One region of the Pseudomonas sp. PGPR N4 genome, then DNA from elsewhere that is predicted to be linked to it. Evidence: riboswitches for the same ligand, from Rfam matches in the RefSeq annotation. Region 1 holds a riboswitch; each other region holds the start of a gene.
What was found. A riboswitch is a leader RNA that binds a small molecule or an ion and turns the genes downstream of it on or off. The one in region 1 is predicted to bind cobalamin.

Region 1 (4,707 bases):
TCATGCGCGTTCTCCCCATTGGTTTTCGTAGAGCATGGCGCTCAGTGGCTGTTGTTCGGCCCAGTTTTCCAGGGCCAGCATCGGTGCTGGGTAAAACGCCTCGACCGGGCCCAGGCAGAGCACCGCCACCGGCTTGGCATCGGCTGGCATGGCCAGCAGCTCGGCCAGTGCCTGCGGGTCGAACAACGATACCCAGCCCATGCCCAGGCCTTCGGCGCGCGCGGCCAGCCAGAGGTTCTGGATCGCGCAGGCGAGCGAGGCCAGGTCCATTTCCGGCAAGGTGCGGCGGCCGAAAATGTGCGCTTCGCGCTTGTCCATCAGCGCTGCCACCCAGAGCTCGGCGCAGTCGTTGATGCCTTCGACCTTGAGCTGCATGAATTCGTCGGAGCGCTCGCCAAGGGCTTCGGCGGTGCGCACCCGCTCCTGCTCGACCAGTGTCTGGATGCGTCCGCGCAAGTCGCGCTGGCTGATGCGGATAAACCGCCACGGTTGCATCAGGCCAACACTGGGGGCCTGATGCGCGGCCGTCAGCAGGCGTGTAAGCACCTGCGGCGCTACTTCGCCACCGGCAAAGTGGCGCATGTCGCGGCGCTCGCCGATCGCCCGGTACACCGCGGCGCGTTCGGCATCGGAGAAGGCATGCTCGCTCATGGTCGCAACAGCGCCGCCGCCGCGTGGGGGTCAGAGGGGAAATAGAAGTGCACGTATGAGGCCGTCAGCCGGCCCAGGCGGTACACCGCCTCGTTGCCGCGGCCGCCGTTGGGGCTGAGGCCACGGGCGATTGGCTCCAGCTCGCTGGTGGTCAACGAGTGGTGATAGGTGTGCCCACGCAGGGTGCCTTCGGGCAGTTCCACCGCTTGCAGGGCCAGTGCTGCCAGGCGCTTCTGCATCACCGCCTCGCCAGTCAACAAACCAACCAGCGCGGCGCGCTCACCGGCAACATCGGTCAGGTTTTCAAGCAGGTAGAGCATGCCGCCGCACTCGGCCAAAAGCGGCTTGCCTGCACTGTGGTGAGCGCGAATCGCGTCCAGCATCGGCGTATTGGCGGCCAGCGCATGGTGGTGCAATTCGGGGTAGCCGCCTGGCAGATAGAGGCTGTCGACCTGCGGCACCTCGCTGTCGTGCAGCGGCGAGAAAAATTCCAGCTGCGCGCCCATGGCCCGCAGCAGGTCGAGGTTGGCGCCATAGATGAAGGCAAACGCTTCGTCCTGCGCTACGCCAATGCGCACCCCAGCCAGCGAGGGCAACGGTGCTGGCAAAGCGGGGCCATCGAAGCTCACCGCTGGCGGCAGCGCTGCATCGCAGCTGCCAGCCAGGGCCTCGGCGGCAGCGTCGAGGCGCTGGTCAAGGTCGTTCAGTTCGCTGGCTTGCACCAGGCCCAGGTGGCGACTGGGCAGCTCGATGCCGCGCTCGCGCGACAGCCCGCCGTACCAGCGCAGGCCTTCGGTCAGGCTGCCTTCAAGTAGTTGCGCGTGGCGCAGGCTGCCAACCCGGTTGGCCAGCACCCCGGCGAACGGCAGATCGGCCTGGTAGCGTGCCAGGCCCAGGGCCAGCGCACCAAAGGTCTGGGCCATGGCGGTACCGTCGATCACCGCCAGCACCGGCACGCCGAAATGGCGCGCCAGATCAGCGCTGGACGGAGTGCCATCGAACAAGCCCATGACCCCTTCGATGAGGATCAGGTCGGCCTCGGCGGCAGCTTCCCAGAGCAGTCGCCGGCTCTCTTGCGCGCCGATCATCCACAGGTCGAGCTGGTACACCGGCGCGCCGCTGGCCCGCTCCAGAATCATTGGGTCGAGAAAGTCCGGACCGCACTTGAACACCCGCACCTTGCGCCCGAGGTTGCGGTGCAGGCGCGCCAGGGCTGCGGTCACGGTGGTCTTGCCCTGCCCGGAAGCGGGCGCTGCGATCAGCACCGCCGGGCACTGGCGCGGGTCACTCATAGTTCCACGCCCTTCTGCGCGCGGATACCGGCCTGGAAGGCGTGCTTGAGCATGCCCATTTCGGTGACGGTGTCGGCCAGTTCGACCATTTCCGGTTTGGCGCCGCGGCCGGTGACGATCACGTGCTGCATTGGCGGACGAGCCTGAATGTCACTGAGCACCTGGTCCAGGTCGAGATAACCATGCTTGAGGGCGATGTTCAGCTCATCCAGCACAACGAAATGAATCGACGGGTCCTGCAGCATTTGCCGCGATACCGCCCAGGCGGCTTCTGCCGCGGCGATGTCGCGCTGGCGGTCCTGGGTTTCCCAGGTAAAGCCCTCGCCCATCACGTGGTAGCGCACCTGCTCGGGGAAACGGCGGAAGAACAGCTCCTCGCCGGTGCTGTTGCGACCCTTGATGAACTGCACCACGCCGCACTGCATGTCATGGCCCAGCGCGCGGGCGAGCATGCCGAAAGCCGAGCTGCTTTTGCCCTTGCCATTACCGGTCAGCACCAGCAGCAGGCCGCATTGATTGGGAGAGTTGGCGATGCGCTCGTCGATGATCGCCTTTTTGCGCTGCATGCGCGCCAGGTGGCGTTCGTCGCGTTCGGGGTTGTCGCTCATAAGGTTCTCCGCAAGTGCCTGCGCGCGCACCGGGCGGCGACAGATCGAAAGGCAGGCAAACGGAGAACGCGCAGGCGCCGTGGCGCAAACCACAGTGAACTGTGCATCACCCTCCGTGATGCCGTTGGCAGTAACAGGCCGGTCTCCGGGCTCGTGAGCGCTACGTACGCGGCTCACCTACCGTTGCGGGGGCAGCGCCGGACTGGTACCGGCTTCCCAGTTTCACCCCGCCAGACCGCAGTCCGCAGGGCACCTGAAACACGCCGCGAAGGTTAGAGGGTTGCACCGGGAGCGTCAATGAAACAAGGCCGGTTTGGCCTGGATCAATGGCCGATTCGACAGTACAGCGCAGACTGCTAGCATTGATATCATATCGCCATCACTGTAGCTGACCGCGATAATCACAATAAGGAGTGCGCAGCATGCAAGGTCTGATCATCAACAACCCGCGCCTGGAGTTTTTGCGTCCTGCCCTGGAGCGCTGGGTCGACTGCATCGATCGCTTCGCCGAACTCAACCATGCCAGCGACGCGCCTTACTGGCATGGCGCAGCGGCCAACGTCGGCCTGCTGGCTGCGGCTGCCTGGCAAGCCGAGCTGGTCGCCCTGACCCAGTTTGCCAGCAGCAAGCAACGCGAAGAAGGCGAGCGCGAAGGCCGTTGTGACCTGGCCATCAGCACCGCCGAGGAGTCGATCCACCTGCACGCCAGCCAGCGCTGGCCGCGCATCGCCCGGCTCGACCTGACCGCCGCCCTGCAAGAAACCACCAGCGCCGCCAAGCCGATTGCCTATGCCAGCCAGCTCAAAGCCGGGGCGCTGTTCGTCAGCCCGTGGAAAGCCGGCCAGCACGCCAGCCCGGAAGAACTCCAGGACCTGGTCGATGACCTGCAAAAGCACACCACCTGCGCCGTGGCCTGGTACTTCCCGTACGCCTATCGCAAGCTGCACAACGAGCTCGGCCAGTATTTCCCTGGTGTTGCATTGCTGTTCAAGCAAGCGTGAAGCAGCCCTGCGCCGCGCCGGGTTGAACCTCGCCCGGCGCCTATGGTTCTGTATGCCATAGCCCTTGTCGAGAGCCCGCCCATGGACAGAATGCGCAGTGCCGTTGTGCTCGCCTTGCTCGCAGGCCTCGGCGGCTGCGGCGAGACCGCCAGCCTCAGAGTCGACGATGGCATCGGCCCCACACCGCAGTTACCGGCGCCAAACAAAACCCTGTTGCCAACCGTCAACGTCGCGCCGGCGGTCGGCTGGCCGCAGGGTGGCAAACCGGTTGCAGCGGCCGGCACTCAGGTTGCGCTATTTGCCGACCATCTCGACCATCCGCGCTGGCTGTATGTGCTGCCCAATGGCGACGTGCTGGTCGCCGAAACCAACGCACCGGCCAAGCCGGACGACGGCAAAGGCCTGCGCGGCTGGTTCATGAAACGAGCCATGTCCATGGCCGGTGCCGGCGTCCCCACCGCCAATCGCATCACCCTGCTGCGCGACCGCGACCATGACGGCGTCGCCGAAACCCGCAGCCGCTTTATCGAAGGGCTCAACTCGCCCTTCGGCATGGTGCTGGTAGGCAAGGACCTGTACATCGCCGACACCGACAAGCTGCTGCGCTTCGATTACGTGACCGATGCGTTGCAGATCGACGGCCGCGGGCAGAAGGTCACCGACCTGCCGGGTGGCACCCTCAATCACCACTGGACCAAGAACGTGATCGCCAGCCCCGACGGGCGCAAGCTGTACGTCACGGTAGGCTCCAACAGCAACGTGGCAGAGAACGGCATGCAGCAAGAGCAAGGCCGCGCGGCGATCTGGGAAGTGGACCGCGCAACCGGCAGCCACCGCATCTTCGCCTCCGGGCTGCGCAACCCGAATGGGTTGGCCTGGCAGCCGCAATCGGGGGCGCTATGGACGGCGGTCAATGAGCGCGACGAGATCGGTAGCGACCTGGTCCCGGACTACATCACCTCGGTCAAGGATGGCGGTTTCTACGGCTGGCCGTACAGCTACTACGGGCAGCACGTGGACGTGCGGGTGCAACCACAAGACCCGGCCAAAGTCGCCCAGGCGCTGGTACCGGATTACGCCGTGGGGCCACATACCGCTTCGCTTGGCCTGGCGTTTATCGAGCCAGGTTTGTTGCCCGCACCGTTTGGCCGTGGC
Region 2 (4,707 bases), 1.6 Mb from region 1:
CAGTTTCGGCGCTGTGGCCCTCGAGCACTGCGGCGGGGACCAGCGAGCCCGCGTAGATGATCACCGGGCACTGCCGGATCAGGCGCTGGCCTTTGACCGTGATCAGTTCCGGATCGCCCGGGCCGGCGCCGATGAAGTAGACCGTCATGGCAAATCCTTGCAAATAAAATGGAGGCGATTATCCAGCACTGGCGAGGGCGAGGGTAGCGCCCGCCAACGTTTGCCGGGTGAGCACCAGCCGCGCGCAGCCGTGAGCACGCGCGGCCAAGGCCAGGGCGGTGCTTTCGGCTACGCCCCAGCAGCCGCTGTGGGCGAAGGCTGTAGCGGAGTGCTGGCTGAGCTGTGGGGCAAAACGCTGCAACTGCTCTGCGGGAAAAAACTGCAGCGCCAGTTGCAGGCGATCGGCCAGTTGATGCAGGCCCGCCTCGCTGACTTTCAGCTCGATACTGGCGATGCCCTGCACTGCATGCAGGGTTAAGCCAAGGCTGGCCAGACTTTGTTGCAGCAGCGCTTCAAGCAGGTCGGCGGGGCAGCCCTTGCGGCAGCCAACGCCGACATACACGGCGGGTAGCGGCTCAGACATCAAGTCTGCCGCGAGCGGCGGAACAACCACGCACTGAGCAAGCCCAGGGCAATCCAGAAGGCGGCATTGGTCAGCCACGAGGCGATCTTGAACTGGGTTGCCAGGGCTTCAGGCGCAAGACTTTCATGCACGCTCGGCTGCGGCGCGCCGATCACGTGTGGCAGCGCCAACAGCAGTACGCCGACTACCTTCAGCAGCCAATGCTGGGCAAACACAATCAGGCCCAGGCCGACCGCAGTTGCGGCCGCAGTGCCGATCCACCAGGTCTGGCGCTGGCCAAGGTCGGCTGCCGCCGTGCCCGGCAGCTCGGCCGGCAAGCCCAGCGTTGGCGCCAGGCAGAACACGGCAAAACCGGCCAGGCCCCACAGCGCTCCGGTGGCGACCCGGTTGGGTTCGCGCAGGCTGTACAGCGCTGCCAGCATCAAGGCAAAGCCGACTGCAACCACCAGGTTGCCGCCGGTGGTGGCCAGCACGCGCTGCCAGCCGTCTTCAGGCGCCCAGGCTTCGGCACTGTGCTCGTGGGCAGCAACGGCGCTGTCGCCATGCTCATGCTGGGCAGCCGGCGCTGGGCTCTCGAAGGTTTCCGCTTCGAGGATCAACGGGCTGATCCAGAAGCTTTGCAGCAGGGTCAGCAGCAGGGCGGCGAGCAGGCCGCTGAACCCTGCAGTACGGGCAATGCGCGTGATCATGCGAGTCTACTCAGTGGCAGGGGAAGGCAGCGCTGTGGCGCGTATCGTGGGCTGCGTTGTGCACCGCCTCGATGTGCGAGAAACCGGCGAAGTACACCAGGCACAGGCCAACCAGGCTGGCGCCGACGGCGATGACCAGGCGTTGACTGAGGCTGACGGGGGTGGCGATGCTGTGTTTGGCACTGGTGATGGGCATGACGCAATCCTCTGCTTGTTATAGGCAGGGGGCAAGCGCACCGGCCCCGGGCATGGATGGCCCAGGGCAATGCGACAGCGCCCGCCCACCGCGGGGTGTTGATATTCGACTACGCAGGCCGGTCTCCGGGCTCACGAGGAGGAGCAGGGCTCCTTGAAAAGCGTCACCTTCCCATGCCCTACATCCTGGCACAGTGGTCAAGACACTTCGCTCGCTTACCGTTGCGGGGGCAGCACCGGAGTAGTCGGGCTCTCCATTGAGGCCAGCGACGCACCGGTTTCCCGTTTCACCCCATAGGGGGCACCTGAACGCAAGGCGCTAGCAAACCATGCCGCAGCGGCGCGCTGCAAGTGACAAGTTGCACGCCAGCGTGCATTCAGCCGCCTATATATGGCAGATGACAGCCCCTAAAGCCGCTTGCAGCTTGCCGCCGGGGTGCGTAGCCTTGTCTGCTTCGAGGTTCTCCGGCGTGGCCGGAGCTAAGACGGGAACGCGGTCAAGCCGCGGCTGCCCCCGCAACTGTAAGCACTGATCAGGATCGACACAGCCACTGCGCCTTGCGCGGGAAGGCGTCATCCAACCGGCCCGGCGCCGGTGCGGTGCAAGCCAGGAGACCTGCCTCGAGACGATTTCGACTTTAATCCGGGCGGGGTGATCCGGAGGCGAACAAGCCCGGCTGTGACAGCCTGCGGCGCTCGTCCTGCATGCCCGCGCCATTCTGCCAAGGGCACACGCATCCATGAAAACACTGGCCAAACTCCCCGTCACCATCGTCACCGGCTTCCTCGGCTCGGGCAAAACCACGTTGCTGCGGCACATGCTCGACAACGCCCAGGGCAGGCGCATCGCGGTGATCGTCAACGAGTTCGGCGAGCTCGGTATCGACGGCGAAATCCTCAAACAATGCACCATCGGCTGCACCGAAGAAGAAGCCTACGGGCGTGTCTTCGAGCTGGCCAACGGCTGCCTGTGCTGCACCGTGCAGGAAGAGTTCTTCCCGGTCATGCGTGAGCTGGTGGCACGTCGCGGCGATCTGGACCACATCCTGATCGAAACCAGCGGCCTGGCCTTGCCCAAACCGCTGGTGCAAGCCTTCCAGTGGCCAGAAATCCGCAACGCCTGCACGGTCGATGCGGTGATCACCGTGGTCGACAGCCCGGCAGTGGCTGCCGGTACCTTCGCAGCGTTCCCAGACCAGGTCGATGCACAGCGCAAGCTCGACCCGAACCTTGATCATGAGTCGCCGCTGCACGAACTGTTTGCCGACCAGCTGGCCAGCGCTGACCTGGTGGTGCTGAACAAGGCCGACCTGATCGACGCCGAAGGCCTGGCCAAGGTTCGCGCCGAAGTCTCCGAAGAGCTGCCGCCGGCGGTCAAGGTCATCGAAGCCAGCAGCGGCCGCCTGCCGCTGGATGTGCTGCTGGGCCTGGGTGCCGAATCGGAAGCGCACATTGATGGGCGCCGAACTCATCATGACAGCCACCATGACGACGATGATCATGACGATCACGACCATGATGCCTTCGACTCGATCTCGCTGGATTTGCCAGAGGCCGATGAGCGCTTGCTGCTGGCGGCCCTCAACCAATTGGTAGTGGAGTTTGGCATCCTGCGCGTGAAAGGCTTTGCAGCCATCCCGGGCAAGCCGATGCGTCTGCTGATCCAGGGCGTAGGGACCCGCTTCGACAAGCATTTCGACCGGGCCTGGGGCGCTGACGAGGCGCGCATCACGCGCCTGGTACTGATTGGCCAGGAGCTTGACGCCATTCAGCTCGAAGCCCGTCTGCGTCAGGCTCTGGAAGCCTGATCCATGCACCTGTTGCGCACCCAGCCCGGTGGTTTTGTCCCGGACGACAGTATTGCCGACCTCGGCCAGACTGCCGCCGAACTGGTCATTCTGTGCAGCGGTGACTCGCACCTGGCGCTGCTGGCCGAAACCGCGGAACAGCTGCCTGGCGACTACCCCAGCGTGCGCCTGGCCAATCCCATGCAGGTGCAAAACCATGCCTCGGTCGACCTGTATGTCGACCAGGTGCTGCGCCATGCAAAGTTGATCCTGGTATCACTGCACGGCGGCGTTGGCTACTGGCGCTACGGCATCGAGCAGTTGGTCGAGCTGGCGGCGCGCGGTGTTCAGGTGATCATGGTCCCGGGCGATGATCGGCCTGACCCCGAGCTCACCGGTTTGAGCACGGTCAGCAGCGACCAGGCCGAGCGCCTGTGGCACTACCTGCGCCAGGGCGGCAAGGCCAACGCGCTGAATCTGTTCAACTGCGTGGGCAACCTGTGGTTCCAGCGCGACTATGCCTGGCAGGAGCCGGAAGCGCTGGCCCGTACCGTGGTCTACCACCCAGCCAAGGCCAGTGCGCAGTTGCCGGACTGGTACGCCGACTGGGATCCTGCGCTGCCGGTGGCGCCGCTGCTGTTCTACCGCTCGCACCTGCAGGCGGCCAACACCGCGTTCATCGACGTGTTCTGTCAGCGGCTGCAGATGGCGGGGCTCAACCCGTTGCCGATCGCTGTAGCCAGCCTCAAAGAGCGGGCCTGTCTCGATCAGGTTGAAGCGTGGATGGATGAGGTCCAGGCCGAGGTGGTGATCAACACCACTGGCTTTGCCTTGTCCAGCCCCGAGCGCCCCAACGCGCGGCCGCTGCGCCGGGATGTACCGGTGTTGCAGGCGATCTGCGCGCAGGACAATCAATTGGGCTGGGAAACCAGCGAGCAGGGCCTCGGCGGCCGCGATCTGGCCATGCACATCGTGTTGCCGGAGCTGGACGGGCGGATCATCACCCGGCCGGTCAGCTTCAAGGACCTGGCCTGGCGCAGTGAACGCAGCCAGGCGGATGTGGTGTGCTATCGCGCCCACCCGGAACGCATGGACTTCGTCGCCGAGCTGGGCCGTCGCTGGGTCGCGCTGGCGCGCTTGCCGAATGGGCAAAAGCGTGTCGCGCTGATCCTCGCCAACTATCCGACCCGCGATGGCCGGATTGGTAACGGTGTCGGCCTGGACACGCCGGGGGCGGCCTTGAACATCCTTGAGGCGATGCGCGCTGCGGGTTATCCGCTGGACGAGCTGCCGGCCACCGGCACCGCGCTGATCCAGCACTTGCTCGGCGGCGTGACCAACGACCTCGACAACCTCGATCAGCGCCCATGCGCGCAGAGCCTGAGCCTGGCCGACTACCAGGCCGCGTTCGCTCAGCTGCCGGCAGAAAACCGGGCGGCCGTGCTCGCCCGCT
Region 3 (4,707 bases), 1.0 Mb from region 1:
TTGAAAGTCTTTTGTCGGTGAGCGTAGTGCCCATGAAGGCCCTGGCTAGCCCGTTGCAGCGCGGCCAGCCAGGGTGAATCGTGTTTAGAAGCTGTAGTCCAGCGTGGCGAAATACGAGCGTGGTGCGCCCAGCAGCCACTGCTCGCCGCTGTAGGCGGCCGTCACGTAGTTGCGGTTTAGCAGGTTGTTCAACTGCAGGCCCAGGCGCACGTCAGGCAGCACTTGCCAGCCCAGGTTGGCATCGACCACGGTGTAGCTGGGGATGCTCTGGCTATTGCCGGTGTCGGCGTAACGCGTGTCGACATAACGCAGGCCGACGCCGGCATCGACGTCCTGGCCAAAGCCTTTGCTCAGCCACAGGTTGGCACTGCGTCGCGGCACATTGGCCGGGCGTTTGCCGCTGCGGTCGGTGGCAACGCCTGCCACGCTTTCATTGAAGTCGTCGTACTTGGCCCGTAGCAGCGCGGCGTTGGCCGACAGCTGCCACTGGTTGGCCAAGGCCAATTCGAGGGTCGCTTCCAGGCCATCGGAGGTCTGCTGGCCGGCCTGTTGCGGTTGATGGCTGACAGGGTCGTCGACCAGCAGCTTTTTCTTGACGATGTGATAAGCGGCCAAGGTCCACTCGCCACGGCCATCAAGAAAGCGCTGCTTGACGCCAAGTTCGGTCTGGCGCGCTTCGGTCAGGTCGAAGTTCATCTGTGCCGGGCTGAGGCTGACCAGGTTTTCCACACCGTCTTCACTGGTCGAGTACTGGCCGTACAGCGCCAGGTCCGGCGTCAGCGCATAGACCAGCCCTGCGCGCCAGTTGCCGCCGCTGAGACTGCGGTCGGTGCGGCTGCCGTCGACCAGGTTATCGCGCTCGATGTGGTTTTGATCACGGCGAATACCGGTGACCAGCGACAGCTGCTCAGTCAACTGCGTGCGGTTTTCGGCGAACAGCGCTGCGCTGTGGGTGGTACTGAACGAGCGCGGTTGCAGCGGCGTGGCGCTGACGAACTGGCCGGGCGCGGGCTGCCACGGGTCAATGTAGTCGTTGCCGATATCGTTGTAGGGCCAGTTGTTGGTCAGGCGGAAGCGGATCTTGTTGTATTCGGCGCCCACCACGGTCGTGCTGGCCAGGCCAAACAGGCTGTGCTGGAAGGTGAAGCTCTGGCGATCACCGATCTGCTCCTGGTTGTGCTTGATCTCGAGAAAGCCATTGCGCAGCAGTTGGCCGACGTCTGCGTCCCAGTTGTAGTTTTCGGCGTTGCGCCAGTGGCGACGGCTCTTGATGTAATAGAGCTGGTTGCTGGCGCTGACGTTGTCGCTGATAGCCCACTCGCTGCTCAGGCGGGTCCATTCATCGTGGTAGCGCAATTCGGCGTCACGCACGTTGTAGTTCTTGTCGCGCAGGCTGTCACGGTAGTGCCCGGCAATCAGCGGTGTGCCGAAGTAGTTCATCGGCTCGGCGTCGCCGCGTTCGTGGGCGAGGGTGAAACTCAGGTCTTCGTTGGCATCGAAGCGCAGTGCCAGGCTCAGGGCCAGGTTGCGTGAGTCGCCGCGGTCGATATGGCCATTGCCTTGCTGCTTGTTGATGGTGGCACGGTAGCTGAGGCGCTCGCTCAGGCTGCCGCCGCTGTCCAGGCCCAGTTGCTGGCGGTCCCATGAGCCGTAGCCCAGGCGCAGCTGGTTGTGGATCTCGCCTTGCACGGGCTTTTTCGGGATGACGTTGACCACCGCGCCGGTGGCGCCTTCGCCGTATAACACCGACGCCGGACCGCGCAGCACTTCGATACGTTCGACCAGCCATGGGGCGACCGGGAAAGTCTGGGTGCCGGCACCGGTGTACAGGCGCGCGCCGTCGAACAGGGTCATCACCGAACCATGGCCGTTGAAGCCGCGTGCGCTGAGGCCAGTGCCGCCATCGCCTGGGGTGCCGATGGAGGTGATACCGGGGGTGCGGGTGACCGCATCCTGCACGGTGAGGTTGCTGCGCTGCTGGATCTGTTCGGCGCTAAGGCTGCTGACACTGGCTGGTGTTTCGAAGGCAGTCAGGCCGAGGCGCGAGCCGGTCTCGCTGCTGCTGGTGAGGTCGGCGCTTGCGTCGCGGCGTTCGCTGATCGCGATAGAGGGCAGGGCGACGACCTTGCTCGTCGGCTCTGCGGCCACGGCTGGCGAAGCGGCGGCAATGCAGGCCGCCAGAAGAGTAAAGGTATTGGTACGGGACATGTCGTTCCACTGGTGCAGGAAGTAAGGATCCCGGTGGAAACAACGCAAAGACAAGCGGGCACGAACGCTGGGCGCACGCGCAAACCGGCCTGCGCCCGCCCACCGCGGGTTTGCCAACTGAAAGTTGCAGGCCGGTCTCCGGGCTTGCGAGGGCTGGAAACCTTCACCTTCCCGTGCACGGGCACAGTGGTGTGTCGAAGGTTTCACTCGCTTACCGTTGCGGGGGCAGCGCCGGACTAGTCATGCAGATGACGCACCGGCTTCCCGTTTCACCCTGCGCACGGCGGCGCAGGACACCTGAAACTGGCGCGCATCTGAGCATCGAAAGTGGCCTTAGTCAAACCTTGGCGCTAAGAAAAATTTGTGACGCATTAGAGGTTTGCGAGTTTTTACTGATTCTTTTTCGAACTTTTCACATTTGGTGTGCATCGAACCGCTCGATTGTCACAGAAACACCCACGTCATGGAGACCTTTACCAATGTCCACCCGTAACCTGTTGCGTCATTCTTGCCTGCTGGCCCTGATCGCTGCCCCGCTTGCTGCCAGCGCTGCGCCAAGTACCGATCCGCTGTTCACTTTCGGCCTGCTCGGCAGCTACGACAAATTCAAGTTCGAAGGCGGTTCTGAATCGGAGACCGATCACCTCGGTCAAGGTGGCCTGTTCGCCAACTATGGCAACAAGATGACCGCCGAATCCGGTTTCATCTACCAGATTGGCGCGGACGCCAAGTATGGCAAGAAGAGCGACAACAAGCTCAAGGAGGCCAAGGTTGATCTGGACCTGGGCTGGCGTGCTGCGATGGACGCGCGCAACTTCCTCGACTTCACCGTGGGCGGTGGTTATGACTGGTCGCGCTTCGAACCAGAGCTCAACGACCTGGATACCGAGCTGACCTACAAGTCGCCGTTCGCCAAGGCTGCCGTCGGCTACAACCACCAGTTCGATGCTTCGACGCTGCGCGTGGAAGTCGGTGCCCGCCGCACCCTCGACGGCCGCGCCAAGCTCAAGGTCGACGATTTCGGCAGCGACACCGTCGATATGAAAGACCGCACCAACCCTTATGCCGAAGTCAGCCTGCTGATGAACCAGCAGGGCGGTATGCCCATTTACGGCAGCGTCTACTACACCCGCACCGAGTACAAACTCGATGAAGAGTCGGATGCAGCCGACAATACCAAGCTCAAGCGTGATGAGTTCGGCGTGAAGGTAGGTCTGGCGTTCTGATTCAGCGCGTTAGCAGGGGGCCGCATAGCGGTCCCCGTTTTCTACGCAGATCCGCGGCTACTTGCCACGCCGCCGCGACACCCGCGCTTCAATGTTCTTGCGCCCGATCAGCAGCGCAGGTTTCTCCACCACCGGCTCATCCGCCAGCCATTTGTACATCACCAGGCAATCCACCAGCCCCAGCCGGGCATGCCTGTAGGCCTTGGGCAGGCGGCCGACTTCATCGAAGCCAAGCTTGCGCCACAGCGCTACGGCAACCTCGTTACTCGCCACCACCGAATTGAACTGCAACGCCAGAAACCCTTCCTGACGGGCAAGCTTCTGCGAGTGCTCGCACATCAGCCTGGCCACGCCACGCCCGCGTGCAGCCGGGCATACCATGTAACCACAATTACCCACATGGGCGCCGGGTCCGGCGGCATTGGCTTTGAGGTAATACGAGCCAAGCAGCTCGCCGTCCTGCTCCGCCACCAGCGTATGCAGCGGTGCCTCCAGCCACAGCTGGCGCGCCTGCTCGAAGCTGATCTGCGGGTCGAAGGCGTAGGTTTCGCGGGCCTGGACGATGCTTTGCAAGGTGGGCCAGAAAGCCTCGAAGTCGGCGGCGGTCATGGGGCGAATGTGGATCATGGCGGTACCTGCACGGGCTGAGCCGGCAAGTCTGGTGGTGCAGGCGCCGCCGCGCAAGTGCGGCGACGCCGACAGGCTTACTCGTCGGCTTTGCCCAGCGCATCCAGAGCTCGGGTCGAATAGACCAGCGCTGCTCCAGCGTTCATTGCCACGGCGACACCGAGCGCCTCGGCGATCTGCTCGCGGGTCGCGCCCTGCTTGAGGGCTTCCTTGGAGTGCACGGCAATGCAGCCGTCGCAGCGGGTGGTGACGGCAACCGCCAGCGAGATCAATTCGCGGGTCTTGGCATCCAGGTGGTTGGTCTTGGCCCCGGCGCCGCTGGCGGTCATGTAGCCCGAGACGGTGTCCGGTGAGAGTTGCTTGAGGTCGCCGATGCCAGCCATCAGCTGCTTACGGTAGGCGTCCCAGTCCATCATGCTCATTGTCTTCACCTTGTAGGGTTGCGGCAGGAGCTTTCAGGCTAGTCGAGTGGAGAGCGTTGGCGAGCGGGATAATAGTCGAAAGCGTGTTGCACTTAGGTAGCAAGCATTCAGCGCCGCCGGCATGACGGCGCCTTGCCAGGCTGCCTCAGATGTAGATGAACACCAGCACCAGCGCCGCTACCACCAGCCACTTTTCCAGGTAATAGCGCATGCGGTTGCGTTTT

Region 2: another riboswitch for cobalamin. It lies ahead of cobW (cobalamin biosynthesis protein CobW); the one in region 1 lies ahead of cobO (cob(I)yrinic acid a,c-diamide adenosyltransferase).
Region 3: another riboswitch for cobalamin. It lies ahead of AC58X1_RS04755 (TonB-dependent receptor); the one in region 1 lies ahead of cobO (cob(I)yrinic acid a,c-diamide adenosyltransferase).

Annotation. Positions count from the first base shown of each region.
Region 1 is NZ_JCAUKV010000001.1:2,087,665-2,092,371, forward strand. Features, by position in the region: gene bluB (5,6-dimethylbenzimidazole synthase) at 1-651, opposite strand; gene cbiB (adenosylcobinamide-phosphate synthase CbiB) at 1-4, opposite strand, end outside; gene AC58X1_RS09380 (cobyrinic acid a,c-diamide synthase CobB) at 648-1,943, opposite strand; gene cobO (cob(I)yrinic acid a,c-diamide adenosyltransferase) at 1,940-2,551, opposite strand; cobalamin riboswitch at 2,671-2,823, opposite strand; gene AC58X1_RS09390 (hypothetical protein) at 2,974-3,552, shown strand; gene AC58X1_RS09395 (PQQ-dependent sugar dehydrogenase) at 3,634-4,707, shown strand, end outside.
Region 2 is NZ_JCAUKV010000001.1:485,843-490,549, forward strand. Features, by position in the region: gene cobM (precorrin-4 C(11)-methyltransferase) at 1-148, opposite strand, end outside; gene AC58X1_RS02115 (cobalamin biosynthesis protein) at 179-583, opposite strand; gene AC58X1_RS02120 (CbtA family protein) at 583-1,272, opposite strand; gene AC58X1_RS02125 (CbtB domain-containing protein) at 1,283-1,468, opposite strand; cobalamin riboswitch at 1,568-1,791, opposite strand; cobalamin riboswitch at 1,909-2,105, shown strand; gene cobW (cobalamin biosynthesis protein CobW) at 2,208-3,275, shown strand; gene cobN (cobaltochelatase subunit CobN) at 3,279-4,707, shown strand, end outside.
Region 3 is NZ_JCAUKV010000001.1:1,071,832-1,076,538, reverse strand. Features, by position in the region: gene AC58X1_RS04755 (TonB-dependent receptor) at 85-2,208, opposite strand; cobalamin riboswitch at 2,321-2,524, opposite strand; gene AC58X1_RS04750 (outer membrane beta-barrel protein) at 2,688-3,434, shown strand; gene AC58X1_RS04745 (GNAT family N-acetyltransferase) at 3,492-4,061, opposite strand; gene AC58X1_RS04740 (carboxymuconolactone decarboxylase family protein) at 4,139-4,483, opposite strand; gene lpxO (lipid A hydroxylase LpxO) at 4,629-4,707, opposite strand, start outside.